3 regions of the Mesorhizobium sp. M1E.F.Ca.ET.045.02.1.1 genome follow, and region 2 is predicted to be linked to each of the others. Evidence: predicted binding sites of a transcription regulator. Region 2 holds the regulator's gene; each other region holds the start of a gene.
What was found. The regulator PhoB, encoded in region 2, activates phosphate uptake and scavenging genes when phosphate is short. The targets are predictions, from matches to a motif close to TGTCATNNANCTGTCAT.
Positions count from the first base shown of each region.

Region 1: a site for PhoB is predicted at 4,903-4,919, ahead of EJ070_RS07760 (DUF1045 domain-containing protein). Genes of this name have one in related genera too.
Region 3: a site for PhoB is predicted at 1,889-1,905, ahead of phnC (phosphonate ABC transporter ATP-binding protein). Genes of this name have one in related genera too.

Region 1 is NZ_CP034447.1:1,654,526-1,664,807, reverse strand. It holds gene iolC (5-dehydro-2-deoxygluconokinase) at 1-746, shown strand, start outside; gene iolD (3D-(3,5/4)-trihydroxycyclohexane-1,2-dione acylhydrolase (decyclizing)) at 798-2,648, shown strand; gene iolE (myo-inosose-2 dehydratase) at 2,801-3,715, shown strand; gene EJ070_RS07770 (DUF3329 domain-containing protein) at 3,780-3,992, shown strand; gene iolB (5-deoxy-glucuronate isomerase) at 3,998-4,810, shown strand; gene EJ070_RS07760 (DUF1045 domain-containing protein) at 4,958-5,665, shown strand; gene EJ070_RS07755 (alpha-D-ribose 1-methylphosphonate 5-triphosphate diphosphatase) at 5,720-6,859, shown strand; gene phnN (phosphonate metabolism protein/1,5-bisphosphokinase (PRPP-forming) PhnN) at 6,856-7,482, shown strand; gene EJ070_RS07745 (ABC transporter permease) at 7,677-8,672, opposite strand; gene EJ070_RS07740 (sugar ABC transporter ATP-binding protein) at 8,669-10,234, opposite strand.
Region 2 is NZ_CP034447.1:2,467,583-2,477,864, reverse strand. It holds gene EJ070_RS12045 (ROK family transcriptional regulator) at 230-1,474, shown strand; gene EJ070_RS12040 (adenylate/guanylate cyclase domain-containing protein) at 1,691-3,412, opposite strand; partial or broken gene EJ070_RS12035 (LysR substrate-binding domain-containing protein) at 3,611-3,992, opposite strand; gene EJ070_RS12030 (medium chain dehydrogenase/reductase family protein) at 4,201-5,232, opposite strand; gene phoB (phosphate regulon transcriptional regulator PhoB) at 5,673-6,362, opposite strand; gene phoU (phosphate signaling complex protein PhoU) at 6,382-7,089, opposite strand; gene pstB (phosphate ABC transporter ATP-binding protein PstB) at 7,110-7,913, opposite strand; gene pstA (phosphate ABC transporter permease PstA) at 7,910-8,761, opposite strand; gene pstC (phosphate ABC transporter permease subunit PstC) at 8,765-9,751, opposite strand; gene pstS (phosphate ABC transporter substrate-binding protein PstS) at 9,818-10,282, opposite strand, start outside.
Region 3 is NZ_CP034447.1:2,879,820-2,890,101, forward strand. It holds gene phnD (phosphonate ABC transporter substrate-binding protein) at 1-806, opposite strand, end outside; gene phnC (phosphonate ABC transporter ATP-binding protein) at 950-1,807, opposite strand; gene EJ070_RS13920 (DUF1868 domain-containing protein) at 1,983-2,693, opposite strand; gene EJ070_RS13925 (DapH/DapD/GlmU-related protein) at 2,812-3,426, opposite strand; gene phnL (phosphonate C-P lyase system protein PhnL) at 3,423-4,130, opposite strand; gene phnK (phosphonate C-P lyase system protein PhnK) at 4,305-5,081, opposite strand; gene EJ070_RS13940 (alpha-D-ribose 1-methylphosphonate 5-phosphate C-P-lyase PhnJ) at 5,078-6,037, opposite strand; gene EJ070_RS13945 (hypothetical protein) at 6,097-6,291, shown strand; gene EJ070_RS13950 (carbon-phosphorus lyase complex subunit PhnI) at 6,294-7,406, opposite strand; gene phnH (phosphonate C-P lyase system protein PhnH) at 7,408-8,019, opposite strand; gene phnG (phosphonate C-P lyase system protein PhnG) at 8,019-8,480, opposite strand; gene phnF (phosphonate metabolism transcriptional regulator PhnF) at 8,621-9,367, shown strand; gene EJ070_RS13975 (zinc-binding alcohol dehydrogenase family protein) at 9,904-10,282, opposite strand, start outside.

The DNA.
Region 1 (10,282 bases), 810 kb from region 2:
TGCTCACGGTCAAGGCGGCGGCCAAGGTCGCCGCCGGCCGCGACGGCTACGGCATGCTGATCGACGAGAAATATGGCCGCGACGCGATGTTCGAATTCGCCCGCCATCCCTTCGCCTGGCTCGGCCGCCCGGTCGAGTTGCCTGGCTCGCGGCCGCTACGCTTCGAATTCTCGCAGGATATCGGCTCGCAACTGGTCGAATGGCCGGTCGACCACTGCATCAAATGCCTGTGCTTCTATCGCCCGGACGATCCGGAAGCGCTGAAGACCGAGCAGCAGCAGAAGCTGCGGGCCCTGTTCGAGGCGGCGCGGAAAGTCGGCAGGGAACTTCTCGTCGAGATCATCGCCGGCAAGCACGGCAAGCTCGACGACACCACCATTCCGCGCGCGCTTGAAGAGCTCTATGCGCTGGGCATCAAGCCCGACTGGTGGAAGCTCGAGCCGCAGGCGTCCGCCAACGCCTGGGCGAAGATCGAGCAGGTGATCGTCAAGAACGACCCATGGTGCCGCGGCGTCGTGCTGCTCGGTCTCGAGGCGCCGCAGGACGAGTTGGTCGCGGCCTTTGCCGCAACGAGCAATGCGCCCATCGTCAAGGGATTTGCCGTCGGTCGCACCATCTTCATCAACGCCGCCGAACAATGGCTGGCCGGAAAAATGTCGGACGACGAGGCCGTCGCCGACATGGCCTCGCGCTTCGAGCAACTGACCGAGGCATGGCTTGCCGCGCGCGGCCGTAAAGCAGCATAAGAAGGCGGCCGCATAACAAGACGGCACAAGGAAAGCCGGAGGAAAACGACAATGACCAAGACCGTTCGCCTGACGATGGCGCAGGCGCTGACCCGCTTTCTGTCCCGCCAGATGACGGAGATCGACGGCAGACGAGTGCCGATCTTCGGCGGCGTCTGGGCGATCTTCGGCCATGGCAACGTCGCCGGCATCGGCGAGGCGCTCTACCAGGTGCGCGACGAGCTGCCGACCTTCCGCGCCCATAACGAGCAAGCGATGGCGCATGCGGCGATAGGCTACGCCAAGGCGAATTTCCGCCGCCGCTTCATGGCCGCCACCACTTCGATCGGCCCCGGCGCGCTGAACATGGTGACGGCGGCAGCCCTCGCCCATGTCAACCGGCTGCCGGTGCTTCTGCTCCCCGGCGATGTCTTCGCCAACCGCCTGCCCGACCCGGTGCTGCAGCAGGCCGAGGATTTCTCCGACGGCACGGCGAGCGTCAACGACTGCTTCCGCGCCGTCTCACGCTATTTCGACCGCATCACGCGGCCCGAGCAGATCATCCCGGCGCTGAACCGCGCCATGCAGGTCCTGACCGATCCGGCCGAATGTGGCCCGGTCACGCTCTCGCTCTGCCAGGACGTGCAGGCCGAGGCCTATGATTATCCCGAAAGCCTGTTCGCTGAGCGCGTCTGGACGCCGCGCAGGGTTCGCCCGGATCGCCACGAGCTGGCGAACGCCGTCGCGGCGCTGAAGGGCGCCAAGAAGCCGCTGGTGATCGCCGGCGGCGGCGTCCTTTATTCGCAGGCTTCGGGAGAACTGGCCAAGCTGGTGCAGGGCGCCGGCATTCCGGTCTGCGAGACGCAAGGCGGCAAGTCTTCGCTCTCCGACGATCATCCGCTCAACATGGCGGCGGTCGGCGTCACCGGCACCTCAGCCGCCAACCGGCTGGCCGAGGAAGCCGATGTCGTGCTCGCCGTCGGCACCCGGCTGCAGGATTTCACCACCGGCTCCTGGGCGTTGTTCAAGAATGCCGGCCGCACCATCATTGGGCTAAATACCCAGGTCTTCGACGCCGGCAAGCACTGGGCGCTGCCGCTGGTCGCCGACGCGGCCGAAGGCCTGGCCGAACTCAGTGCCGCGCTGAAAGGCTGGAAGGCGCCAACCGCCTGGACCGACAATGCGCTGAAGGGCAAGAAGGACTGGCAGGCCGCCGCCGCCAAGGTCACGGCCTCGACCAATGCCGCCTATCCCTCGGACGCGCAGGTGATTGGCGCCGTGCAGCGCGCCATGGGCTCCGGCGTCACCTTGCTGCATGCCGCCGGCGGTCTGCCGGGCGAATTGCACAAGCTCTGGCAGGCGGGCGCGCCCGGCTCCTACCACGCCGAATACGGCTTCTCGACCATGGGCTATGAGATCGCCGGTGGCCTCGGCGTCAAGATGGCCAAGCCCGATCAGGAGGTCGTCGTCATGGTCGGCGACGGCTCCTATTTGATGCTCAATTCCGAGATCGCGACTTCGGTGATGCTCGGCCTGAAACTCACCATCGTGCTGCTCGACAACCGCGGCTATGGCTGCATCAACCGGCTGCAGATGGCGACCGGCGGCGCCAACTTCAACAATCTGCTCAAGGACGCGCGCCACGAGGTGATGCCCGACGTCGACTTCGCCGCCCACGCGGCAAGCCTCGGCGCCGTCGCCGAGAAGGTGGCGTCGATAGCCGAGCTGGAGACGGCGCTGGCCAAGGCGAAGCAAAACAGCAAGACCACCGTGCTGGTCATCGACACCGATCCGCTGGTGTCGACCGAGGCCGGCGGCCATTGGTGGGATGTCGCCGTGCCGGAAGTCTCATCGCGGGCACAGGTAAACGCCGCGCGCAAGGCGTATGAGGGCAAAAAGCAGATGCAGAGCATCGGTGACTAAAGCCGGCGCCGCCAACTCCCTACCTCCCCCTTGTGGGGAGGTCGGACCCGAAAGTCCGGGTGGGGGTCGGCGCCGCATCCCACCCCGCTGCTGCGCAGCGACCCTCCCCACAAGGGGGAGGGTAGGCACGAACCTGATACTGGAGTGACGACTTGAAAGCCAAACTGGGCATGTCCCCCATCGCGTGGTGGAATGACGATCTCGTGGAATTGAGCGATGACGTGTCGCTGGAGGAGTGTCTGCGCCAGTCGCGCTCGGCGGGCTTCACCGGCATGGAGATGGGCCGCCGCTTCCCCAACGATCCGAAAGTGATGCTGCCGATCCTGAAGGAAGCCGACGTCACGCTCTGCGGCGGCTGGTTCTCCGGCACGCTGGTCAACGAGGACCTGGCCAGGAACAAGGATCGTATCCAGCCGATGATCGACCTGTTCAAGGCGGTCGACGCGCCCTGCATCGTCTATGGCGAGGTCGGTCGTTCCATCCAGGGCGACCGCTCCAAGCCTCTGGCCACCAAGCCGAAGCTCACCGGTGACGAGATGAAGGCCTATGGCCGTCGCGTCACCGAATTCGGCGAATGGTGCGCCGATCAAGGCATGCCGCTCTCCTATCACCACCACATGGCGGCTGTGGTCGAGACCGAGCCGGAGCTCGATTCCTTCATGCGCCATTCCGGCGAAGGCATCCCGCTGTTGCTCGATGCCGGCCATCTCGCCTTTGCCGGCGGCGACGTGCTGCGCGCCATCGACAACCATCACAAGCGCATCAACCACGTCCATGTGAAGGATGTGCGCATGGGCGTCATCGACAGCCTCGACCGCACGAAACAGTCCTTCCTCGATGCCGTGGCGCTCGGCGCCTTCACCGTGCCGGGCGACGGCTCGCTCGATTTCGGCGCCATCGTGCAGAAGTTCGCCGACCACGGCTATGAAGGCTGGTTCGTGGTCGAGGCCGAGCAGGACCCGAAGAAGAACCCGCCGCTCAAGATGGCGCAGGTCGGGCACAAGGAACTGATGCGGGTGATGACGGCCGCCGGCTATACGGTGGAGACGCAAGGCTTCCCGGCGTAAACGGTGGATTTGCCATGGCGCGCGGTTTATCCGTTGCGCTTTGGGCAGATCCTGGATTGGCGCGATGAAAGACTATGAGCACCCCTTCTTCCGGCCATTGTGGCGACGCATCGCCGTCGTGGCCGTCTGTTTGATCTGGTCGGTGATCGAATTCGCCTCCGGCACGCCCTTCTGGGGCGTCATCGCGCTCGGCTTCGCCGGCTACGCGGTGTGGCAGTTCTTCTACCTCTACAAGCCGGCCGAGGAGAACAAGGCCGGCCCCGAACCGAAGGAGTGACCGCAATGTCGAAACTGCTCGTCAAGGCCGACAAGGGCCACGGCCACGTCGCCCACGTCACCCCGCAAAGCGCCGGCTGGACTTATGTCGGTTTCGATCTCCACCGCTTGCGGCCGGGCGAGACCGCAGCCGGCAAGACGGGCGATCGCGAGGTCTGCCTGGTCTTCGTTACCGGCAAGGGCAAGACATCCGCCGGCGGCAAGGATCTCGGCCTGCTCGGCGAGCGCATGTCGCCCTTCGAGGGCAAGCCCTGGTCGGTCTATGTGCCGCAAGGCTCCGACTGGTCGGTGACCGCCGACACCGAGCTGGAGCTCGCCGTCTGCTCGGCGCCGGGCCTTGCCGGTGGTCTTCCCGTCCGCGTCATCGGGCCTGACGATCTCGGCCAGGAAGTGCGCGGCAAGGGCACCAATACCCGCTACGTTACCAACATCCTGCCCGAGGGTAAGCCGGCCGACTCGCTGCTGGTGGTCGAGGTCATAACTCCCGGTGGCCACACCTCCAGCTATCCGCCGCACAAGCACGACCAGGACAATCTCCCCGCGGAGTCCTATCTCGAGGAGACCTATTACCACCGCCTCAATCCGCCGCAGGGCTTCGCCTTCCAGCGCGTCTACACCGATGCCGACAGGAACGGCGTGCGCGATCTGGACGAGGCGATGGCGATCGAGGACGGCGATGTCGTGCTGGTGCCGAAGGGCTATCACCCGTGCGCGGCCTGCCACGGCTACGATCTCTACTACCTCAACGTCATGGCCGGCCCGAAGCGGACGTGGAAATTCCACAACGCGGCCGAGCACGAATGGCTGATGAAGGCCTGAGCTCTTTATGACGCTCAACTTGTTGGTCCAGCTCGGGAAAATCGTCGGCTAAGGACCGCCAGGGGTTGTTTGCCTTCGAAAACCCATGAAAGCTTCGTCAATCCGTCATGGAAATCACCTATGGCAGCGGTCTGACGAGGACTTTCCATGCGCTACGCCATCTATTTCACCCCACGGCAGGACGAGCCGCTGGCGCGCATCGCCGCCAATTGGCTTGGCCGCGATCCCTTCGGCGCGGCGACGCGCCCGGTCGAGGCCGTAGGTGAGCTGTCGGCGGCGGAAGTCGCTTTCCACACGGCTTCGGCCAGGCGCTACGGCTTCCATGCGACGCTTAAGGCGCCGTTCGGGCTGGCTTCGAATGAGACGGAAGCCTCGCTGCGCGCCGCCCTCGATAGTTTCGCCGAGGCGACGCCGCCGGTCGTCATCCCGCGCCTCGTTGTCGGCCAGATCGACGGCTTCTTCGCCCTGGTGCCTGAAACTCCGTTCGAGCCGCTCAACAGCTTCGCCGGCGAGGTCGTGCGCGCCTTCGACCGCTTCCGCGCGCCGCTGACCGAAGCGGAGATCGAGCGGCGCAGCCCCGATTCCCTGAAGCCGCAGGAATTCCGCAACCTGTGCCAGTGGGGCTACCCTTACGTCTTCGAGACGTTCCGCTTCCACATGACGTTGTCGGGACGCGTCGGGCCACAGGAAAGCCCACGTCTTCGTGCAGCAATCGACAGCCTGTTCGCGGATGTGCTGCAGCGTCCGGTACCGGTGGATGCGCTGACATTGTTCGTCGAAACCGAGCCCGGCGCGCCGTTTATGGCGCTTTCCCACCATGCGCTTGGGCGCCGCCCGGCCAGAAAGACCGCCTGATTTGACCGCCTGATATGATCGCCCAAAATGATCGCTTGAAATAGGACTGCTGAAATGACCGCCGAGACCGTTTTGAACAACGCCCGCATCGTGCTGCCCGACGAGATCGTCGAGGGCTCGCTGCTGCTGCGCGATGGCCAGATTGCCGCGATCGAGCCGGGCGCCGCCCGCGCCGGCGAGGACATGGGCGGCGACTACATCATCCCGGGTCTGGTCGAGCTGCACACCGACCACCTCGAAGGCCACTACGCGCCGCGCCCGAAAGTGCGCTGGAACCCGATCGCCGCCGTGCTTGCTCACGACGCCCAGGTGGCGACCGCCGGCATCACCACGGTGCTCGATGCCTTGCGCGTCGGCATGGACGAGGACGCCGACCTGAAGTCCGACGACGTGCGCAAGCTCGCCGACGCGATCGAGGACAGCGTGCGCCAGGATCGGCTTAGGGCCGACCATTTCATCCATCTGCGCTGCGAGGTATCGGCGCCGGACTGCCTGGAAGCCTTCGCCAACTTCGAGACCGACGACAGGGTGAAGCTCGCCTCGCTGATGGACCATGCGCCGGGCCAGCGCCAGTTCGTCAACCTCGAGACCTATGCCTACTACTACCAGCGCAAGCTGAAGCTGACCGACCGCGACTTCCAGAAATTCTGCGAGAAGCGGATGGCCGAATCGGCCATGAACTCCGGTCCGAACCGCATCTTCATTTCCGCCGCCTGCCACGAGCGCGGCATCGTGCTCGCCAGCCATGACGATGCGACGGCCGGCCATGTCGACGAAGCGGTGGAGCAGGGTGTGCGCGTCGCCGAGTTCCCGACCACCGAGGAGGCGGCAAAGGCCTCGAAGGCGGCAGGCCTCGGCGTGCTGATGGGCGCGCCCAACGTCATGCGCGGCGCCTCGCATTCGGGCAATGTCTCGGCCAGGGCGCTGGCCGGCGACGGCCTGCTCGACATCCTGTCGTCCGACTACATCCCCTTCAGCCTGATCCAGTCGGCTTTCTTCCTCGGCGATGTCGTCGAGGGCATCTCGCTGCCGCGGGCGGTCGCCATGGTCTCGAAGAACCCGGCGGAAGCGGTCGGCCTTAGCGATCGCGGCGTCATCGAGCCCGGCCGGCGCGCCGATCTCGTGCGCGTGCGTGTCGACGAGCACGTGCCGGTTGTTCGCACCGTCTGGCGCGAAGGACGCCGGGTCGCATGATGGTTTCGGCGTTGATCGAGCGCGAACTGGCCGACACGCTTCCCATCCGCAACGGCGTCTTCGTCGCCGTTGTCGGCCCGAGCGGCGCCGGCAAGGACACGGTGATCGGCTTCGCCAAGGCGCGCTTTGCCGGCGAGACGCGGCTGGAATTCGTGCGTCGCGTCATCACCCGGCCGAGCGATTCCGCGAGCGAGGACCACGACACGCTGGCCGACGCCGCCTTCGCCGAGGCGGAGGCCGATGGCGCCTTTGCCATCTGCTGGGACGCGCATGGCCTGCGCTATGGCTTGCCGGCCGATGTCGACTGGGCCGTCGCCAACGGCCATGTGGCCGTGGCCAATGTATCGCGCGCGATCATCCCGGCGCTGCGCGAGCGCTACGCCAATCTGGCGGTGGTCGAGATCACCGCCACGCCCGAAATCCTCGCCGAGCGGCTGGCGGCGCGCGGCCGCGAATCGCGCGGCGAGGTGCTGGCCCGCCTGGCGCGCAGCACGAGCGTGACGCTGTCCGGTCCGGACGTCACCTCGATCGACAACAGCGGCGCCAGGGAAATTGCCGGCGAGCGCTTCGCCGAGGTGCTGCGCAAGGCGATGGCGTTCTCGGACCTGTCGGATCAGATCTAGCGCCTTTTCCTTCTCCCCTTGTGGGAGAAGGTGGCCGCGAAGCGGCCGGGTGAGGGGTGCTGGACGGAGTGAGGCGTGGAAGATCAAAGGGTTTGAAACGCCCCCGAGGCAGCGATCCTTCCAACACCCCTCATCCGTCTCGGCGCTTCGCGCCGATCCACCTTCTCCCACAAGGGGAGAAGGGGGAGGCAGTGCTACTCCGCCGGCGCGCCGGCGACGTTCCTGCGCGTCGCCTCCAGCATCCGGCGCCGGGCGCGGAACACGCCCCATTGCTGATCGACCAGCACGCCGATCAGGATGACGCCGCCCATCACCGCGAAGTTCAGCGAGGAGGGGATGCCGAGCAGGTTGACCAGATTCTGCAGTTCCTGCAGCAGCACGGTGCCGAGGATGACGCCCACCAGCGAGCCCTCGCCGCCGCGCAGCGAGAAGCCGCCGAGCACCGCCGCGGCGATCGCGTAAAGCTCGTAGAACTGGCCATGGCTGGCCGGCGAGATCGAGCGCGTATACATGGCGAAATAGATCGCCGACAGCGCCGTCAGCACGCCGCAGATGACATAGGCGGCGATGACGACGCGCCCGGTGCGGATACCCGAATATTTCGCCGCTTCCTCGTTCTTGCCGATGGCGTAGAGGTAGCGCCCGAACACCGAGCGGTGCAGCACCACCCACATGACGATGGCGATGACGATCAGCGCCGTGAAGCTGTTCGGCACGCCGTAAGAGCGCCCGGCCGTGAGGAACTCGAGATCCGGGAAGTTCTGGCCGAAGGCGAAACCTGCCGTGCCGTCGGCGGTGTAGAACCGGGCGACGCCGCGATAGATCAAGAGGCCGCAGAGCGTCACCACGAAGGGCTGCATCTTGAGCCGCGTGATCAGCCAGCCATGCACGAAGCCGATGATGGCGCCGAGCGCGATGATCAGCGCGAAGGCCAGCGGCCAGTCCATCTCGCGCACGGCGATGAAGTCGATGAACAACGTGCCGAGCAACGCGACCAGCGAACCGACCGAGAGCTCTATGCCGCCGGTGATGATGACGAAGGCCTGGCCGATGGAGAGGATGCCGAACAGTCCGATCAGGTTGGAGGTGTTGGCGAGGTTGATCGGCAAAAGGAAACGCGGATTGATGGCAGTCACCACCGCGCCGACCACCAGGATCAGGACCAGCAGGCCGAGATCTTTCTTGCTCATTGCGCTCCTCCCGCAGCTTGCACCAGCTTGGGCTTTTTGCCCACCGCCAGCAGAAGCACGTTTTCCTGGCTGAAATCGTCCCGGTCGAGAATGCCGGAGATCTGTCCCTCATGCATGACGGCGATGCGGTCCGAGACGCCGATCACCTCTTCCATGTCGCTGGAGATCATCAGCACCGCGACGCCGGCATCCGCCAACGACCTCATCAGCCCGTAGATCTCGGCCTTGGCGCCGATATCGATGCCGCGAGTCGGCTCGTCGAGGATCATCACCTTGGGGTTCATCGCCAGCCATTTGGCCAGAACCACCTTCTGCTGGTTGCCGCCCGAAAGCGTGCCGGTGCGGGTGAGCACCGACGGCGCCTTGATGCCGAGGTCCTTCTTCTGCTTTTCGGCGGTTGCGAGCTCGGCGCTGGTCGAGACCAGCGAGCGCTTCGCATGGGCAGGCAGGTTGGGCAGCGAGATGTTCTGCGCGATCGAGAGGTCGAGCAGGATGCCGGTAAGCTTGCGGTCTTCCGGCACCAGGAAGATGCCGTTCGCCACCGCGTCGGCGGCCGATCCGACATCGAGCGCCTTGCCGTCCAGCGCGACGCTGCCGCCGAGCCGCTCGTCGACGCCGAACAGGACGCGCGCGAGCTCCGTGCGGCCGGAGCCCACCAGCCCGGCGAGGCCGAGGATCTCGCCGCGCCTGATTTCGAGATCGACCGGGTGATCCGGATAGGCTGGGGTGCGCACCGCGCTGGCCGAGAGCGCCACGCCGCCCGGAGCGCGCCCCGCTTCGGCGGCCTTCTCGCGCTCCTTCAGCATGCGGCCGATCATCAGCTTGACCATCTGGTCGTGGTTGATATCGCTCTTCGGCAAGGTGCCGGCAAGCATGCCGTCGCGCAGCACCACGACGCGATCGGCGACACGCTCGACCTCGTGCAGGCGGTGCGAGATGAAGATGACGCTGATGCCTTCCGCCCGCAGCCCCTTGATCACGTCGAGCAGCTTTTCCGTCTCGGCGATCGGCAGGCTGGAGGTCGGCTCGTCGAGGATCACCAGCCGCGCCTTGATCGACAGCGCCTTGGCGATCTCGACCATCTGCTGCTGCGCCAGCGACAGCGAGGCGACCGGCGCGTCGGCCGAGAAATTGGCGCCGACGCGCTTCAACAGCGGCGCCACCATCTCGCGCAACCTGGCGCGGTCGACCAGCCTCAGCGGCCCGGCCTTCAACGGCTCGCGGCCGAAGAAGACGTTGGCGGCGACGTCGAGATTTTCGAAGAGGTTGAGCTCCTGGTGCACGAAGGCGATGCCGGAGCCGATGCTGGCTTCCACGGTCAGCCCGTCATGCGCGACGCCGTCGACCGTGACGGTGCCGCTGTCCGGCCGCGTCACGCCGCCGAGGATCTTCATCAGCGTCGATTTGCCGGCGCCGTTCTCGCCGACCAGGCCGATCACCTCGCCCGGCTTGACCTCCATGGAGAACCCGTCCAGCGCCACGACGCCGGGATAGGTCTTGCGCACGGCCTCGAGGCTCAGGAACGGAGCGGACTGGACGATGGATGGGTCGGAATAGTTCATCGCGCCATGGTTCATCGCGCCACAATTCATGACGCATCTCAGCAGCCG
Region 2 (10,282 bases):
TGACGTGTCGTGAACTTTTTTTCGAGACCCGCAATAAATAATGACAGCCTCCGCCGCTTCTGCCACTATCCCGGAACAGTTTCGGAAGAAGAGCAGAACCGCTTCCACCGGACTGAACAACAAATCCAGGGCGGTTCGGTGGCTGTATCAAGGAACTGAACCGGTCTGGCGCGTCGCCGACGGCCCATGCATTGTCAAGAGGCCGCGCTGACCGGGGAGGAAGGAAAGAATGTCGGTCGGAATCCGCCACGACGACCTGCGCCGGCGCAACCGCGCCATGGTGCTCTCGGCGGTGCGCCGGGCCGGCCAGCCGTCGCGAACCGAGATCGCCGCGACGACCGGGCTCAGCCACTCGACGATTTCGGCAATCTCCTCGGACCTGATCCAGGAAGGCATCCTGACCGAGGGCAAGCCGAGCGAGACCGCGTCATTGAAGCGTGGACGGCCGCAGGTCGGCCTCGCCCTCAATCCCGAAGCGGCCGCCGTGGTGACGGTGGTGCTGTCGCTGAATTTCCTCTCCGTCGCCGTCATCGACTATGCCGGTCAGGTCATTGCCGAGGAACAGCGGCGCCTCGACACGCTGACCATGCCGCGCGACGAGCTGATCGGCGAATGCATGGCGATCGTCAGGCGCCGCCTGGAGGACCCCGACCTCGATGTCGGCAGCGTTGCGCGCATCGCCATGGGCATTCAGGGCATCACCGATTCCCATGCCCGCGCCATGCTGTGGTCGCCGATCACGCCACTGACCGACATTCCTTTCGCCGACATCCTGGAGCATGAATTCGGCATTCCGGCCACCATGGAGAACGACTGCAACATGATGGCGGTGGCGCTGCAGTGGCGCGACCCCGACCGCTACCACGACAATTTCATCGCCATCCTGCTCTCGCACGGCATCGGCATGGGTCTTGTGCTGAAGGGCGAGCTGTTCACCGGCACGCATTCTTCCGGAGGCGAGTTCGGCCACATGATTCACCGCCCGGGCGGCGCGCTCTGCCGTTGCGGACGCCGCGGCTGCGTCGAGGCCTATGCCGGCAACTACGCCATCTGGCGCAATGCCAAAGGGATGAGCGAGGACTCCGAGCCGGTCGATGTCAGCGATGCCGACATGCGGGCGCTTGCCGCCAAGGCGCGCGAGAAGGACGGCCCGGAACGCGAGGCCTATCGCAGGGCGGGCGAGGCGCTGGGCTTCGGCCTCGGCAACCTGTTCGCGCTGATCGACCCGGCGCCGGTCGCCGTGGTCGGCGTCAGCGCCGCGGCTTTCGACCTGATAGAGCCGGCGCTGCGCGAGGCCATTGCTCAGACCGCTGGCGGCCAGCACTCCAAATCGATCTCCTTCGACACCGAGCCGAACGAATTGCCGCTCATCCGCGAAGGCTGCGCCATGCGCGCGCTGACCTTCGTCGACCAGGAGATCTTTGCGCCGGGCGTGCAGGCGAGGTCCGGCGCAACCGGGAAAAACGTCGCCTGACGATGGGGTGAAACCAATCATCTCTAAGCGACCGAATTTCCGACCCAATTGGGAACGTTGGCCTCCGACCGCTGTGCGCCAGAAACGGTCATTCGCACGGGCACCTAAAGCATGTCTCCCGAAAGTGGTAACCGGTTTCGGGACAAAGACATGCGTAAAATCAAAAACCTAAAGCGTACGGAGCGAATCTGAATGATCGCGACGCGCTTTAGCGAGTCATTCGGGTAGACCCGCCATTAGATAGCCATCAACGAAATGCTGGCGATCCGCGTCGCGGCGGAACGGCTGCGTGCTCGCCCATTGCCGAGCGGAAAAATGCGGGTTGGCGGCGAGGAATTGTCGTGCTTCCTCCTTGGCCTCTTCGATCCGACCAAGCTGTGCAAGGGCGGCAGCCAAAATCCGCCGCGACCCTGTCCGGTAGGTTGTTTCATGCCGAAGGGTGTCGACCGCATCCTCGTAGCGGCGCGCAGCATATTCTACGTACCCGCGCAGCCAATAGCATCGTCCGGGTGGGTAAGGATCCAGCCGGAAGGCATTTTGAATGCACTCGATCCCCTCGACGGCGTTACCCAGATGCGCTTTCGATTCGCCCAGGAAGATCCAAGTGTCGGCGTGGTTGGGATCGATCCTCAACGCTGTCGCAAATTCCGCCGCTGCCTCATCCGCCCTAAAGTCGAATTGCAAAACATAACCCAGGATTGAATGCGCGCCTGCGTTCCCTGGATCGAGCGATACCGCGCGCTCGGCCTCAGCCCGCCCGAGTGAACGGTACTCCTCAGGCTCTCCCCAGAACATCCAACCAAGCAGGTGCGACATCGCGAGCCAGGCATGCGCCTCCGCGAAGCCTGGATCCAGCTGGATCGCTCTTTCGAGGAGCGGACGTGCGGTCTTGTTCGCCTCTTGCGACTGGGTCACCAGCGACCGCCCGCGCACCAGAAGCTCGTAAGCTTCGAAATTCGACGTCCTCTGCCGGGGCAGCGAGCAGGCGGAAGGAAACGAGCCGGAGAGTGCACCAACGATCTTACCGACAACCTCGTCCTGCAAGGCGAAGACATCGGCAAGTTCGCCGTCGAAGCGGTCGGCCCAGATATGCGTATTCTCGCGCGCGTCGATAAGCTGTGCGTTGATCCGCACGCGCGCCGCCGCTTTCTGCACACTGCCTTCGACAACATATCGGACGCCGAGATCCCTCGCGATCGATCGGACATCGACCGACCTTCCCTTGTAGACAAACGAGGAGTTGCGAGCGATCACAAGAAGGCCGGGGACCTTTGCCAGGTCCGTGATCAGGTCTTCAGCCAATCCCTCGGCGAAGAACTCCTGCTCCGGATCGCTGCTCATGTTGGCGAAAGGCAAGACGGCGACGGCCGCCCTGTCGGGCAATTCCAGCGATACCGGTCGACCGGCCGAAGAGGCTCTGACAGACTGCAAGTTTACGCGATAGCAGTATATCGGCTCGGCTATATTCTTCACCCGCTGGCCGCCCATGGGTTCGAACTCAAACGCCAGCTTCTTCTCGACCTCCTTGGACACCTTCTCTGAAACGCAGACGCCGCCGGGATCAGCGAGCTGCTGCAGGCGAGCGGCGACATTGACACCCTCGCCGTAGCGATCGTCCCCTTCGACGATCACTTCTCCCAGATTGATCCCGAGGCGGACCTCGAAGCGCTCGCTTTCGGGGACACTTGCGTTGCGCTCCACCATGCCGCGTTGAAGGGTTACCGCGCACTCGACAGCATCGACTGCACTGCCGAATTCAGCCAGCAAACCGTCGCCCATCAGTTTGAAGATGCGCCCGTGATGCTTGCTGATCTCCGGCTGGAACAGCTCCTTACGGCTGGCCCTAAGCCGCTCGAAGGTCCCTCCCTCGTCCGCCTCCATCAGGGCCGAGTAAGCTACGACGTCGGCGGCAAGAATGGCCGCAAGCTTGCGTTCCATAGCACCACGGTGTGTGCTTCATGGCCAAGGGTGTCGCGCCAAATGCGCTCCACTCCGGCGATGCGATCACCGAACTCTAGCACGGCTGGAGCTTCCGGGCTAATCCGCAGTCCGCTTGAATGACCACTTAGGGTCAACGGCTGACCTTTGATCGGCGCCGCCAAGCTCACGCCCCGCCAGCGCCGCCAAGTCAACCCCCAGAACCGTCTGGTCCAGTCCACGGATGATCTTGGCCAATTCCATGCATTCGTCCTGCCGCACCTTGTTCTTCCGCCAGGCCATGCAGATCATGCGCTGCGGCATCGGCTCCCTGGAATGGCACGATCCTCAAGTCCGGCATGACGCTGGCGGCGCTTGCCGCCATTTCCGGAACCAGCGTCACGCCCAGCCCATGCGCCACCATCTGCAAAAGGATCGTCAGGCTGGTCGCGCCGTAGCTTGCCATCGCCACCGGCCGCACGCTGCCGCAGACCGCCAGCGCCTGCTCGCGCAGGCAGTGGCCTTCCTCGAGAAGCATCAGCCGCTCCAGCGCCGGGCTTTCCGGCGGCACCGGCGGCGAGGCGAAGGCTGGATCGCCGGCCGATGACGGTGACCGACAAGCCGCAGAAGTTCTTGATGCGCCAGGCGATGGTCGAAGAACTGGGGCTGGTGGCGCAGAAGACGGCGTGACGGGGTGTCTGCTTAGCGCAGCGCCATAGGCAGTCATTGAAACGATCAAAGCCGACGCCGGAGGCGACTTGCGTTTCAAAGGCTCTGCTCTGGCTCGGCGATCCTTGTCGGGTGGCCAGTCAATTGCAGATCAACACGAGCTTGCCCTTGACACCTCCCTGACCGAGCAGCTCCTGGGCGCGACGAGCCTCAATCAATGGCATCCGGTCGGCCACCATCGGCTTGATCTTCCCGTCGCGAAGCAGATCGAGCAAGACGCCGAGATCTTCGCGGAACCAAGCGAGCTTCCACCGTTTCAGATATTGTATGCTGTAGGGGAGTATGCGTCGTCGGCCTGGTGAAACGAAAGCGCGGACCGCGTACCACGCAGGTCGCAATATCCCGCGAAGACGGTAACGCAAGCCCCCTGCCAGTTGGCCCTTCTGCAGAAATGAAGTGAAGCCATAGGCTATGACGCGGCCACCAGGCCTCAGAGTACGAAACGAACGCCAGACATTGGCTTCGCCGACCCCATCGAAGACGACATCCACGCCGTCGTTTGTCAGACGATGAATCTCTTCGACAAAGTCAACTCGCTCGTAGTCGATCGGCGTGGCCCCGAGATCGGATACGATCTGATGGGCTGCAAGAGATGCAGTCCCATACATCTCCAGACCTGCCAGGCGGCCAAGTTGCAGCAGAGCCGTGCCGACTCCGCCGGCGGCGCCATGAATGAGGACCCGTTGACCCGGAGAGGCATGCCCAAGGCGATGCATCATCTGATAGGCCGTAACGTAGTTCAGCACGAGGCTGACTGCCTCGGCGGGATCGACACCAGTTGGAACCAGAGTGAGTTCATCTGCCGGCAGGCAAATGAACTGGGCGTAACCACCATGAATGGGAAGCGCCGCAACCATTTTACCAATCATGGCATGGGACACTCCCTCTCCGGCCTCATCGACGATGCCGACAATGTCCCATCCTGGCGTGAATGGCAGGGTCGTTTTCTCGGGATGAATCCCCTCCCGCATCAATAGCTCTGCGAAGGAGACGCCGGCGGCGATTGTTTGCACACGCAGTTCACCTGATGCCGGATGGGGCGCGTCCTCCTCCACGATCTCCAGAACTTCAGGTCCGCCATGGTGGCGAACAACGACGCGCAGAGACTTCATGGCAACCTCGGTCCAAATTGGACTCCTCCACTGAGGCAAACTCTAGTGGAAAGGTAGCGCGCGCTGGGATGGAGCGACTTGCTCCAGATCAACCCCACGAGAAGATCGGTCGCCACCCAACAAACAACTGCTCATTTGAGCAGAATGACATTGGGACGCAGCCGCGACAGCAGTTGGAATGGCCTCACATCAGCTGCCGTTGGGGGTGAGCGGAAACGAACGACAGGTTTGGGTCAGAAGCCGACATTGCCTGTGGCCCCTTCGCGGCCATCGGCAACCGCCTGCTATTGAGTTCTGCCCCTGAAACATGATTTCGATCCATCGGGAGGGCGGGACTCCAGAGCAATTCCAGGAAAAGTGTGAAGCGCGGTTTCCGTCCGCAATTGCGTGAAAACAAAGAGATGGAGTGGCTCGCCGTTTCCGTGAAACGGTGAACCGCCCTAGTCTTCCCTGATCGCGTAGCCCGCACCGCGGATGGTGCGGATGACGTCGGGCATGCGGCCATTGTTGACCGCCTTGCGCAGGCGTCCGACATGCACGTCCACCGTGCGCTCGTCGATATAGATCGTCTCGCCCCAGACATTGTCGAGCAGCTGGCTGCGCGAGAACACGCGGCCGGGATGCCGCATCATGAATTCGAGCAGCCGGAACTCGGTCGGGCCGAGCCTGATCTCGCTCTTCTTGCGGTAGACGCGGTGCGATTCACGGTCGAGCACGATGTCGCCGACCTTGAGCACGCTGGACAGCACCTCCGGCTTGGCGCGGCGCAGCAGCGCCTTGATCCTGGCCATGAATTCCGGCGTCGAGAACGGCTTGACCAGATAATCGTCGGCGCCCGTCGAGAGGCCGCGCACTCTGTCGCTCTCCTCGCCGCGCGCGGTCAGCATGATGATCGGCAGCCGTTCGGTCTCTGGCCGCATCCTCAGGCGCCGGCAGAGCTCGATGCCGGAAACCGCCGGCACCATCCAGTCGAGCACGAGCAGGTCGGGCACGTTTTCCTGCAGGCGGATCTCGGCCTCGTCGCCGCGTGTCACCACCTCGACCTGATAGCCTTCGGATTCGAGGTTGTAGCGGAGCAGCACCCCCAGCGGCTCCTCGTCCTCCACCACCATGATGCGTGGCGCGATCATTCAGCAGGTACCTTCGTTGTCAGGCCGCCGGCGCCGGCATCGCCGTCTCGTCCTGCTTCGGACGGTTCGCGGGCAATTGCGTGCCGGTCAGCACATAGTAGGCGTTCTCGGCGATGTTGGTCACATGGTCGCCGATGCGCTCAAGATTCTTGGCGCAGAACAATAAATGCGTGCAGGCCGTGATGTTGCGCGGATCCTCCATCATGTAGGTCAGGAGCTCGCGGAAGACGGAGGTGTATTTGACGTCGACGCGCTCGTCGTCGTTCCTGAGCTTGGCAAGCGCCGTGGCGTCGCCCGCGGTGTACTCCTCGATCACGCCCTGGACCTGGATCAGCACCAGCTGCGCCATCGAGTCGATGGAGTGCGACAGGTCGCGCGGCGCGGCGCTGATGCCGACCGAGCCGACGCGCTTGGCGATGTTCTTGGCGAGGTCGCCGATGCGCTCGAGGTCGCCGGCCATGCGGATCGCGCCGACCACGCTGCGCAGGTCGTCGGCCATGGGTTGCCGTTTGGCGATGAGCGTGATGGCGCGGTCGTCGAGCTCGCGCTGGCGCGCATCCATGATGGCGTCGTCGGAGACGACGCGCTGCGCCATCGCGTTGTCGGAATTGAGCAGAGCCTTGGTCGAAGCGCCGACCATGGAGCCGGCGAGATCGCCCATGTCGATGATGAGCTGGCTGATCTGCCTCAGATCCTCGTCGAAGGAAGCGACGGTGTGTTCGGCCATGATGGTATCCTCGTATGAACTCAGCCGAAGCGGCCGGTGATGTAGTCCTGCGTGCGCTTCTCGCGGGGCGAGGTGAAGATCTTCTCGGTCCGGTCGAACTCGACCAGCTCGCCGAGATACATGAACGCCGTCTGCCGCGACACGCGCGCCGCCTGCTGCATGTTGTGGGTGACGATCACGATCGTGTAGTCGGCCTGCAATTCGTCGATCAGTTCCTCGATCTTGGCCGTCGACAGCGGATCGAGCGCCGAGCACGGTTCGTCTAGCAGGATGACTTCCGGCTTCACCGCCACAGTGCGGGCGATGCAAAGCCGCTGCTGCTGACCGCCGGAAAGGCTCTGGCCGCTGGCGTTGAGCTTGTCCTTGACCTCGCTCCACAGCGCCGCGCGCTTCAGTGCCTGCTCGACGCGGTTGTCCATCTCGGTCTTGCTGATCTTCTCATACAGCCTGACGCCGAAGGCGATGTTCTCGTAAATCGACATCGGGAACGGCGTCGGCTTCTGGAACACCATGCCGATCTTGGTCCTGAGCAGGTTGAGGTCCTGCGAACGGTCGAGGATGTTCTTGCCGTCGAGCAGCACCTGGCCTTCGGCGTTCTGCTTCGGATAGAGCTCGTAGATGCGGTTCAGCACGCGCAGCAGCGTCGACTTCCCGCAACCCGACGGGCCGATGAAGGCGGTGACGCTGCGTTCGGGCAAGGACAGGTTGATGTCCTTCAGCGCCTTCGACTGGCCATAGTAGAAGTTGAGGTTCTTGACCTCGATCTTGGCCTTCTCGACGACGGTGTCGGCTACGTTCAGGTCGGTGGACAACATCGGTTTCATCTGTCCTCTCTGCGTCCGGTAAGGCTGCGGGCGAAGATGCTCAGCCCGAGAACCGTCAGGGTGATTATGAGTGCGCCCGTCCAGGCCAGTTGCTGCCACTCCTCATAGGGGCTCAGCGCGAACTGGAAGATGGTCACCGGCAGGCTGGCCATCGGCGCATTGAGATTGCTCGACCAGAACTGGTTGTTGAGCGCGGTGAAGAGCAGCGGCGCCGTCTCGCCGGAAATGCGGGCGATCGCCAGCAGGATGCCGGTGACGATGCCGGAAAGCGCCGCGCGATAGGCGACCGAGCGGATCACCACCCAGCGCGGCGCGCCGATGGCAGTGCCGGCTTCGCGCAGAGCGTTGGGCACAAGGTTGAGCATGTCCTCGGTGGTGCGCACCACGACGGGGATCACCAGGATGGACAGCGCGACCGCGCCGGCGATCGCCGAGAAGTGGCCCATCGGCCGCACCAGCAGCTCATAGACGAACAGGCCGACGATGATCGACGGCGCCGACAAGAGGATGTCGTTGATGAAGCGCACCACCGTGGTCAGCCGCGAGAAGCGCCCGTACTCGGCCATATAGGTTCCGGCGAGCACGCCGATCGGCGTGCCGACGATGATGCCGATGATGGTCATCACGATGCTGCCGTAGATGGCGTTGAGCAGGCCGCCGGCGTCGCCGGGCGGCGGCGTCATTTCGGTGAACACGGCCAGCGAGACGCCGGAGAGCCCCTTGTAGAGCAGCGCGCCGAGGATCAGCGCCAGCCAGGCGAGGCCGATTCCGGCAGCGATGACGCACAGCGCCATCATCACGGCGTTCTTGCGCTTGCGGCTTCGGTAGAGCGACGTGGCGGTCGACATCGGTCAGGCTCCCGTGCGGCTATCGATGCGCAACAGCATGTAGCGTGCGAGCGCGAGGATGATGAAGGTGATGATGAACAGGATCAGGCCGAGCGCCACCAGCGAGGAGGTGTAAAGCGCGCCGTCGGCCTCGGTGAATTCGTTGGCGATGGTCGCCGAGATCGTCGTGCCCGGCGCGAATAGCGAGGCGCTGATGCGGTGCGCATTGCCGATCACGAAGGTGACGGCCATCGTCTCGCCGAGCGCGCGGCCGAGACCGAGCATGACGCCGCCCATGATGCCGACGCGGGTATAGGGGATGACCACGCGCCGGGTCACCTCCCAGGTCGTGCAGCCTATGCCGCAGGCCGATTCCTTCAGCACCGCCGGCACCGTGTCGAACACGTCCTTGGTGATCGAGGTGATGAAGGGCAGCACCATGATGGCGAGGATCAACGACGACGTGAGCAGGCCGATGCCGTAGGGCGGACCGGCGAACAAGCTGGAGAGGCCCGGTATGCCGTGGAAAAGACTGATGATGAAGGGCTGCACCGTCGTCTGCAGGAACGGCGCGAAGACGAACAGGCCCCAGATGCCGTAGATGATCGAGGGGATGCCGGCGAGCAGCTCGACCGCAATGCCGATCGGGCGCCGGAGCGGCCGCGGGCAGAGCTCGGTCAGGAAGACGGCGATGCCGATGCCGATCGGCACGGCGATGATGATGGCGATGGCCGAAGTGACTATGGTGCCGTAGATCGGGGCCAGCGCGCCGAAGTTCTCGGTGACCGGATTCCAGGATTCGGTCGTCAGGAAGGATACGCCGAACTTCGACAGCGCCTCCCACGAGCCGGCGATCAGCGAGATGGCGACCCCGCCAAGCAGCACCAGCACGAGGATGGCGGAAGCGCGCGTGGCCGCCCGGAAGGCCATGTCGGTGAAGGCGAAGCGGCGCACCGTCGCTTCTCTGGTCCGCATGGCGGACGACGTCACGGCTTCGGAAACGGCAGTCATTTAGCCCCTCGCATTTCGGAAGAGAGACAGGAGGGCGCCGCAAGCGCCCTCCTCATTCCGTAAGAATTACATGCCGGAGAAGATCGGCTTGCCGTTGCTGTCGACGATATCCTTGCCCCACATATCCTCGACGCTCTTCACGACCGCGTCGGGCATCGGAACATAGTCGAGCTCGGCAGCCATGTCGTCGCCCTTGGCGTAGGACCAGGCGAAGAACTTGAGCGCTTCGCCGGTGGCCGCTGCATCGTCGGGCTTCTTGTAGACGAGGATCCAGGTGGCGGAGGTCATCGGCCAGGATTCGGCGCCAGCCTGGTTGGCCAGGATGACGCCGTAGCCCGGCTGCGAGCTCCAGTCGGCATTGGCCGCGGCGGCCGAGAACGCCGCGGCGGTCGGCTCGACCTTCTTGCCATCCTTGTTGATCAAGTCGGTATAGGTGAGCTTGTTCTGCTTGGCATAGGCGTATTCGACATAGCCGATGGCGCCGCCGGTCTGCGACACGTTGTTGGCGACGCCCTCATTGCCCTTGGCGCC
Region 3 (10,282 bases), 410 kb from region 2:
CAGGGCTTGTCCTTGCCCGGGAGGGCGGTGAAGAAGTCGGTGAGCTTGGCAGTCATGTCGGCGCCGATCGCTGTGCGGACAACCAGCGGGCCGTTCGGGATCAGGCCCGAGCGCCAGACTTCGACGAAGTCGTTCGGGTCGACGGCGCCCTTGGCGACTTCCTTGTGGAAGGTGCCGGAGGTGTAGCCGTTCTTGAAGTCGCCGATGCCGGAGGAATCGTCCACCGCCACGTCGACCTTGCCGTCGCGAACGGCCAGAACGTTGTTCTCATGGCCGCCATTGAACTGGGTCGAGGCGAAATAGGTCTCGTTGGAGGCGCCGGTGTCCTTCGGAATCTGGGTCAGCGGGATCAGATAGCCCGAAGTCGAATCCGGATCGGCATAGCCGAGCTTCTTGCCCTTGGCCGACTTGATGTCGGTGATGCCGGAAGTCTTCAGCGCCAGGCCGATCGAATAGTAGCCGGTCGAGCCATCGGTCTGCTTGGTGGTGAGGATCGGGGTGACCGCGTTCGGGTCCTTGAGGTAGACGCTGGCATAGCCGGACGCGCCGAGCTCGGCGAAGTCGAGCGTGCCGCCGAGCAGACCCTGGATGACGCCGTCATAGTCGGCGGCCGGGAACAGCGACACCTTCTCGAAGCCGAATTCGGCCTTGAGGTGGTCGGCAAGGCACTGGTAGTTGCGCAGGCGGTCGGTCTCGTTCTCACCGCCGAGGATGCCGACGCGGAACTCCTTGATGTCGGCGGCGTGAGCGGCGCTTGCCGCCATGGCCAGCATCGATACGGCGCCAAAAACCATTTTCCTGAACATTTTGATCTCTCTCCTGTTGCTCCGGCTGCGCGCCGGTGACGTTCGAATTTTTGAGTTTTGCCTTTGACGCGGACGGGCGATCCGGGTTGCTCTTTGCCGAAATCCACGATTTGCCCGGAGCGGCTACAGCCCGGGCAATGGACTCAGTAGCCAGGGAAGGCCGGTTCGAGCGGTCCGGCGGATGCGGTGATCTTCGGCTTGACGGTGACGCTGGTCGACGTGATCGCCTCGGAGATCTCGACGCCGTTGGCATCGGCGCCATAGACGGTGCGCACGGCGTCGCGGTCGAGATCCTCGGGCGCGCCGTCGAACACGACCTTGCCGGCGGCCATGCCGATGATGCGGGTGCAGTAGGCGCGGGCGGTGTCCAGCGTATGCAGGTTGGTGACGACGGTGATGCCTTCGCGCAGGTTGATGTCGCGCAGCGAATCCATGACCACCTTGGCGTTGAGCGGGTCGAGCGAGGCGATCGGCTCGTCGGCCAGAAGCACCTTCGGCTGCTGCATCATGGCGCGCGCGATCGCCACGCGCTGCTGCTGGCCGCCGGAAAGCGTGCCGGCCGGCTGCAGCGCGGTGCGGGCGATGTCGAGGCGCTCGAGAGCCGCCACCGCCTCCGCGCATTCGGTGCGCGAGAACATGCCGAGCAGGTTGGAAAGCGTCGAGCGATGGTTGAGGCGGCCGAGCAGAACGTTGGTCAGGACGTCGAGGCGCGGCACGAGGTTGAACTGCTGGAAGATCATGGCGCAGTCGCGCTGCCAGCGGCGCAGCGGCGAGCCCTGCAGGCGGGAAACGTCGGAGCCGTCAAAAAAAATCGATCCCTGGCTGGGATCGATGAGACGGTTGATCATGCGCAATAACGTCGACTTGCCGGCGCCGGAACGGCCGATGATGCCGACCATCTGGCCCTGCGGGATCGATACGTTGATGTCGCTGACCGCGGTGTTCTTGCCAAATCGTCGGGTTACGCCGCGGATTTCCAACGTGGCCGATGATGCTGACATGGCAAGACTCCGGTACGTCGCAGTTTTGAAGGTCCGTTAACCTTCGCTAGCGCAGCCCCATGAAGCTGGGGTGTCGGATTGATGTCAGTTTTGTTACGACCCACAGGCAGGAATCGTCGTTTATGCACGTCGTTGTCCCAAAACCGCTGGGCACCTTTGGGCGACATGCACGGGCTCATCCAAGGACCAGCAATTCCTCGAAGTGCTTCATGTCCTTGAAGCTGCAGAAGGCCGGCGGGCGCAATTCGATCACTGGAGCCTCGCGGTCGAGGAACGACAGGCAGTCGTCGAACAGGTCCTGCCAGGCTGACACTCGTTCGTCGGCGAGGCGGCGGATCTGGTAAGCGAAGGTGATGTGGAAGATGTAGCTGTCGTGGTCGGGGTGACGATAGCCGAACGGCACCGACAGCGCGTCACGCCATGCCTTGAGGATAGCACGGTCCTCTTCCGTGGCACCGGCGACCGTCAGGCCGTTTGGCGTGACGCCGATGGCCTTGATCCTGAATGCACCGTTGCCCTCGAAGCCCTGCAGCCGCTCCAGATAGAGGCGAGTGATGTCGTCGATGCTGGTGTTCAACGGCACATCGGAAGGCCAGTAGGGAAGGCGGCGCCGGTATTCTATGATGCCCTGGAACAGGGTCATATGCAGGCTGGAGATCGGCGTGAAGGCGAGGCGATCGGCGTCGGGCATGGAGAGGATACGCTCGCGCACCGCGATGATTGCGGCTTCGGATGGCGAGCCCTCGACGAGGTGGCTGACAACGGTGTTGCCCGGCTCGAAAAGGAAATTGCCCGATGTGTCATAGCGGGTGCCGAGATGCATCGGCGGCATCGGGTTGGTGCCTTCGAAGAAGGAGGCAAGCGAGGGTCTGACTTTGTCGAGCATGGCGATCTCCCTGGGGGAGATCGCCTCTGCCCGAGTCGTGTGTCAAGGATGTGAATGGTGAAGGCTTCCCCAGCCCGAACCTTGTTGTCCGCCATTCACTATTGACCATTCACGAGATTCAGCCGCCATACTTTTCCAGGAAAGCCTCGGCCTCCAACTCGCGAAAATCGTCGAGCGCGGCGCGCAGCCGGGCATGGTCCCAATCCCACCAGGCGAGCGCCTGGTAGCGCTCGGCGGTGCGGCGGTCGAAACGCTCGCGGATCGGTTTTGCCGGCACGCCGGCGACGATCGTGTAGGGCGCGACATCCTTCGACACCACGGCACCGGCGCCGACCGCCGCGCCATCGCCGACGGTCACGCCGGGCAGCACGGTCGAGCCATGGCCGAGCCAGGTGTCGTGGCCGATGGTGACGCGCTTGGCGCGGCGCTGGGCAAAGAACTCGCTCTCATGCTCGGCGTCGTCCCAATAGTCCGAGGCACGGTAGGTGAAGTGGTGCAGCGTCGGCCGCCAAGTCGGATGATTGGTGGCGTTGAGGCGAACGCTTGCCGCGATGTTCGAAAACTTGCCGATGGTTGCGCACCAGACAGCGCAGTCCTGCATCATGTAGGAGTAGTCGCCGAGCTCGCTTTCAGAGACACGGCTGCGCTCGGCGATCTCGGTCCAGCGGCCGAGCTTCGAGTTCTCGACTTGCGCCGTCTCGTGGACCAGCGGCGTCTCCGAAAGCTTTCTCATGCGGCGATCTTTCCGGCGGCGAAGGCGGTGACGTCGATGACGCGGTCGGCCACCGCGTCGCGCACATCCAGGTCGTGGAAGATGCCGAGCAGGGCGACGCCCGCCGCCTTCTTGGCGGCGACGAGTTCGACCACGACGTCGCGGTTTTTGGCGTCGAGCGAAGCTGTCGGCTCGTCGAGCAGCAGGATAGGATGCTCGGTGATGAAGCCGCGCGCGATGTTGACGCGCTGCTGCTCGCCACCGGAGAAGGTCGCCGGCGGCAGCGCCCAGAGTTTTTCCGGGAGGTTGAGCTGCGCCAACAGGAAACGAGCCTTCGCCCGCGCGCCTTCCCTGTCCTCACCGCGCTCGACCAGCGGCTCGGCGACGACATCGAGCGCCGAGACGCGCGGCACGGTGCGCAGGAACTGGCTGACATAGCCGATGGTGTGGCGGCGCACGGCAAGCACGGTGCGCGGACTGGCGGAGGCGAGGTCGATCAGGCCGTCTCCATGCTGGACGATGATCTGGCCTTCATCGACGGCGTAATTGCCGTAGAGCATCTTCAGGATCGAGCTTTTTCCGGCGCCCGACGGGCCGCCAAGCACCGCGCATTCGCCGGCACGGATCGAGAAGGAGACGCCCGCCACCACCGGCAGCCTGACGCCGTCGCGCAGGTGCATGGTGAAGCTTTTCGCGACATCGGAAACGACGAGAGGGGTGGGCATTAGAAAGTGCTCCTTTCGCTGTTTGCGTGGTGGCTGAAGTACCCCCGCCCGGACCTTCGGTCCGACCTCCCCACAAGGGGGAGGTAGGGCGCCGGCGCTTTACCCTCCCCTTGTGGGGAGGGTCGCTGCGAAGCAGCGGGGTGGGGGTAGGTGCGGGGGAAATGTGTTCCATCATCACACCTGTAAAATCGAAGACACGAGCAACTGCGTGTACGGCGCGCGCGGGTCGTCGAGCACGCGGTCGGTGAGTCCGCTTTCGACGACACGGCCATCCTTCATCACCATCATGCGCTGCGAGAGAAGCCGCGCCACGGCGAGGTCGTGGGTGACGACGATCGCCGCCAGGCCAAGGTCGGTGACCAGGCCGCGCAACAGGTCGAGCAGGCGCGCCTGCACCGAAACGTCGAGACCGCCGGTCGGCTCGTCCATGAACACCAGCCGCGGTCCGGTCACCAGGTTGCGGGCGATCTGGAGGCGCTGGCGCATGCCGCCGGAAAAGGCGCGGGGCTCGTCGTCGATGCGGTCCTCGTCGATCTCGACGCGGGAGAGCCAGTCGACAGCGGTGGCGCGGATCCTGCCGTAGTGGCGGTCGCCCACGGCCATCAGCCGCTCGCCGACATTGGCGCCGGCCGACACCGTCATGCGCAGGCCGTCCGCCGGGTTCTGGTGGACAAAGCCCCAGTCGGTGCGCATCAGGAAGCGGCGCTCGGCCTCGCTCATGCGGTAGAGCTCGCGCCATTGGCCATCGCGCATGCGGTAGCTTGCCGTGCCGGAAGAAGGCAACAGCCGGGTCGACAGGCAGTTGAGCAGCGTCGTCTTGCCCGAGCCGGATTCGCCGACCACCGCCAGAACCTCGCCCGGCCAGAGGTCGAAGGAGATGTTCTCGCAGCCGACGCGCGAGCCGTAGAATTTGGAAAGTGCGGAGACGCGCAGCAGCGGTTCGTCGGTCATTCGGCCTCCTTACCCTCCCCCTTGTGGGGAGGGTCGGCGCGCAGCGCCGGGGTGAGGGTTGCGGGGGTTGTCGCCAAGTCACCCGCGCCTTCGGCGCGACCTCCCCACAAGGGGGAGGTAGGGTCGCTGCGGCGCTTCTCGCAGTGGTCGGTGTCCGAGCAGACGAACATGTGGCCGCCATGGTCGTCGAGGATGACCTCGTCGAGATAGACGTTCTCGGCGCCGCACAGCGCGCAGGGCTGGTCGAAGGTCTGCACCTCGAACGGGTGGTCCTCGAAATCGAGGCTGACGACGTCGGTGAAGGGCGGCACCGCGTAGATGCGCTTCTCGCGGCCGGCGCCGAAGAGCTGCAAGGCCGGCGAGCGATGCATCTTCGGATTGTCGAATTTCGGGGTCGGCGACGGGTCCATCACATAGCGGCCCTCGACCTTGACCGGATAAGCGTAGGTGGTGGCGATGCGGCCGTGCCTGGCGATGTCCTCATAGAGCTTCACATGCATGAGGCCGTATTCCTCCAGCGCATGCATTTTTCGCGTTTCGGTCTCGCGCGGCTCGAGGAAGCGCAGCGGCTCGGGGATCGGCACCTGGAAGACCAGCACCTGGCCCGCCGTCAGCGGATGCTCCGGGATACGGTGGCGGGTCTGGATGATGGTCGCCTTCGCCGTCTCGGTGGTGACGGCGACATTGGCGACCTTCTTGAAGAAGGCACGGATCGAGACGGCGTTGGTGGTGTCGTCGGCGCCCTGGTCGATGACCTTGAGCACGTCATCCGGGCCGATGATCGAAGCGGTGACCTGCACGCCGCCGGTGCCCCAGCCGTAAGGCATCGGCATCTCTCGCGAGGCGAAGGGCACCTGGTAGCCGGGAATGGCGATGCCTTTCAGGATGGCACGGCGGATCATCCTTTTGGTCTGCTCGTCGAGATAGGCGAAGTTGTAGGTGGCGATGTCGGTCATGACGATCACGTCCGCTCTGTGCTATGGAATTGGCGCTCAAGACGCGGGAGGGCGCCCGAATGGACTCTACCGGTTGGATGCATCTTGGAGTGCTTTTGCTGGTGTTCGCCGTTGTTGCCGGCTTTGCGCTGCGGAAGATGTTTCTTCCTGCGCCAAAGGAGCCTCCGCATGGCGAGACTGTTGCCGGTGCCAGTGGCTATGGTGGCGGTGGCTCGTTCGATGCCGGCAGCGGGCATTCCGGTAGCGGACAATAAAGTCATTCTGCCGCCTCCCTCTTCTCCTCGGCCTTGCCCTCGTTTTCCCGCGCCTCGTATTCGGCGCGCATGCGGCGGACCAGGTCAAGCTCGGCCTGGAAGTCGACATAGTGCGGCAGCTTCAGATGCTCGACGAAGCCGGTCGCCTGCACATTGTCGGAGTGCGAGATGACGAACTCCTCGTCCTGTGCGGCGGCAATCACATCCTCGCCGAGCTCGCTCGCGCGCAGCGCCCGGTCGCAGAGCGCCATCGCCATCGCCTTGCGCTCGCTCTGCCCGAAGACCAGGCCGTAGCCGCGGGTGAATTGCGGCGGCGCCTTGGCCGAACCCTTGAACTGGTTCACCATCTGGCATTCGGTGACGCGGATGGAGCCGAGCGGCACGGCGAAAGGCAGTTCCGGCACGTCGAGTTCCAACTCGACCTCGCCGATGCGGATCTCGCCGACGAAAGGATGGTTGCGGGCATAGCCGCGTTGCGTCGAATAGCCGAGCGCCAGCAAAAAGCCTTCGTCGCCGCGCGACAGCGCCTGCAGGCGGATGTCGCGCGCCATCGGGAATTGCAGCGGCTCACGGGTGATGTCGCCGGGGATGTGGTCAAGCGGCATGTCGCCGTCGGCTTCGATCAGGCCTTCATGGGCGAGAATCGAGGAGACACGCGGCATCGCTTCGGCTTCGGCCGGACGCTGCGTGGGCGTCTCGACATCGACGCCTGCGGCAAGCTCCGGATCGAGCAGCCGGTGGGTGTAGTCGAAGGTCGGGCCGAGCACTTGGCCGCCGGGCAGGTCCTTGTAGGTGGCCGACACGCGCCGCTCGACCTGCATGGCGCCGGTGTCGGCCGGGTTGGTGTAGCCGAAGCGCGGCAGCGTCGTGCGATAGGCGCGCACCAGGAAGATTGCCTCGATCATGTCGCCGCGCGCCTGGACGACGGCTAAAGCCGCAAGCTCGCGATCGTAGAGCGAGCCTTCGCTCATCACCCGGTCGACACCGAGCGCCAACTGCTCGGCGATCTGGTCGAGGCGCAGGGCCGGCACGGAGCGGTCGCCGCGCCGGCGATCGGCAAGCAGGCGGTGCGCATTGGCAATTGCGGCTTCGCCGCCTTTCACCGCGACATACATGTCATGCCTCCATCGTCTTGATGCGGGTGGTGCGCGGCAGGCAGGCGAGGCTGCTGGGCGCCGCCAGGATGATGTCGACGCCGCGCGGGAAACGCTGATTGTTCTGCTTCCATTGCTCGACGAAATAGCGCGGCATGCCTGTCGGCGCGATCATCGCGGTCTTCTCGACGCCCGGGCCTTCGAGCAGTAGCGACGGACCGGAAGCGAGATCGTCGACCAACAGGATCAGCGTCGTCGAGCGGTCGGGATATTCCTGCGTGCCTTGCGAAAAGCCGTCGAGCGCAGCCATCTCCGCCGGGTTGGCTACCAAAGCGAAATGCGCGTCGGCCGGCGTGTTGGCCAAGGGTGCGCCGGTGTGAAAGCCGAGCCAGGCCTTGACCGCGGGCTCCGCCTGCAGCCGCGGATCGAGCCAGATCGCCGTGTCGTTGTCGCAGAGCGAAAGCGCCGCGGCTGCGGCGGTCGCCGACAGCGGCGCCGGCGGATGGGCGAGCGGCGGCAGGGCCTGAATATTGCCGGGGCGCGCCATTGCGTCCATGATGGCGCGGAACACGACCTGCGCGTTGAACACCGGATCGGCGAAGCCGCCTTCGATCGATTGCGTCGCGATATCCATCAGTCCTCTCCGCGCACCATGGTGAAGAAATCCACTTTCGTGGCCGCTGTCTCGACACGCCGCTTTTCGCGCGCCGCGTCGAGTGCCCCACGCAAGGGCGCGACCAGCTTGGTTTCGACCGTTTCGCGGTGGGCCGGGTCCTGCCAGAGCGCGTCGGCGATGGCCGCGAGCTTGGCTTTGCCCTTGTCGCGGCCGAGCGAATAGGAATGGCCGACCTGTCCGGTGGGCAGCCGCACGGTGGCGCGGGTGATGGTCGCCTCGCCGACATTGAACGGCGCGCCGCCGCCGCCGATCCGCCCGCGCACCGTTACCAATCCGGTTTCGGGGCCGCGCAGCAGCTCCGCCTCCGAGGGCAGGCCGGAGCCCGCCCATAGGCGCGCGATCTCATCAGGCGCTGCGTGCGCCAGCGTCGCCATCACGGTTCTCCGCTCGGCCTGCTCGCGTGCTTCCTGTCCCCGCATGGCTCGCCTCCTTGCATAGCGGCTAATTTGTCTATTGATATAGACAACTATACAAATTATACTCATCACCTAACGAGAGTCCATGACGAGTGGATGACAAGAGGCGTAAAAGTTAGGGGGAAGGCGTTGGGGGCGGGGAAATGACCGGGCTGGCAAGCAGCATCGAAAGGCGCAGCGGCGTGTCGCTGTGGCGGCAGATCGCCGACAGGATCCTGGAGGGGATCGCGAATGGCGATTTCGCCGAGAACGCGGCGCTGCCGCCCGAGGTCGCGCTGGCGGAACGCTATGGCGTCAACCGTCACACGGTGCGCAGCGCCATTGCCGCGCTGGTGCAGGAAGGCGTGCTGAGAGCCGAGCAGGGGCGCGGCACCTTCGTGTTGTCGCGCAAGCGCCTGTCCTATCCGATCGGCGCGCGCACGCGGTTTTCGACCGGGTTGCAAGGGCAGACGACCGAGCGCCACATCGCGCTGCTGTCGTCATCGACCGAGCCGGCCAACCGGCGCATCGCCGAAGCGCTCGGCATCGCCAGAGGGGCGGCCGTGATCCGTCTGGAAACACGCGGCGAGGCCGACGGGCATCCGGTGTCGCGCGCCTCGACCTGGTTCGATGCCAAGCGCTTCGCCGGCATCGAGGCCGCGATGGCCGAGACGGGATCGGTCACCGCCTCGCTCAAGCGCTTCGGCATCAACGACTATCTGAGGCACTCGACGGTGCTGTCGGCGCGCCACGCCGACGCCGATGATCTTGCCGATCTCGATCTGCAGCCGGGCGCCATCGTGCTGGTCACTGTCGCGGTGAACGTCACGCTCGACGGTCGGCCGATCCAGTTCGCGGAATCGCGCTTTCCGGCGGAGCGGGTGGAACTGAGGTTGTCGGCCGGCGATTAGCCTCCGACGTCGTCATCCAGGGCGATAACCTCAGAGGTCGCCATCCGCGGGCGGAGCGACGCGAAGCGGAGCGCAGACCCGAGGATCCATTCCGTTACCTTGATCGTAAAGTGCGGCGGAGCAGAGTTCTGGATCGTTGCAACGCGTCGACGTCACGGAATGGATCCTCGGGTCTGCGCTGCGTCGCTACGCTCCTTGCTCCGCCCGTGGATGACGAAGGGATGGGATCAGTCACCTCGATAACAGCCTTGATCAGCCCCGACTTCTCATGCGTCCATCCGGCGCGGTCGCGCTTACCTATCAGCGGCTTGGCGTTTGAGGACCGCCTTCCCCCACTCCGTCTCGGCTTCGCCGAGCCACCTCTCCCCCCTCCGGAGGGAGAGGAAAGGAGCCCGCTGGCGACGGGAGAAGGAGGGAGTCTGGTTGAGGAGCGTTGGCTGCAATAGGCTCGCACCCTTCCTCTCCCCCGTCGATCGGGGGAGAGGTGGCTCGGCGAAGCCGAGACGGAGTGGGGGTCGACCTGCGCGGCGTCGTTGTTACCCGACCTCGATAACCGCCTTGATCAGGCCGGTTTTCTCATGCGCCCATCTGGCGAGATCGCGCGGCGTGCCGGCAAGCGTCGTGCGGTGGGTGACCAGTTTGGCGAGCGGCACAGCGCCGTTGCGGATCGAGGCGGCGACATGGTCGAAATCGGCGCGCAACGCGTTGCGGCTGCCGACCAGAGTCATCTCGCGTTTGTGGAACTCGGGGTCGGAGAAGGCGATGTCGTCCTTGACGACGCTGACCAGCACCAGCGTGCCGCCATGCGCGACATGGGCGAAGGCGGACTGCACCGACTGCGTGTTGCCGGTGGCGTCGAACACCAGGTCGAAGCCTTCGCCGCCGGTGGCCTGGCGCACCAGATCTGTCGCCGGC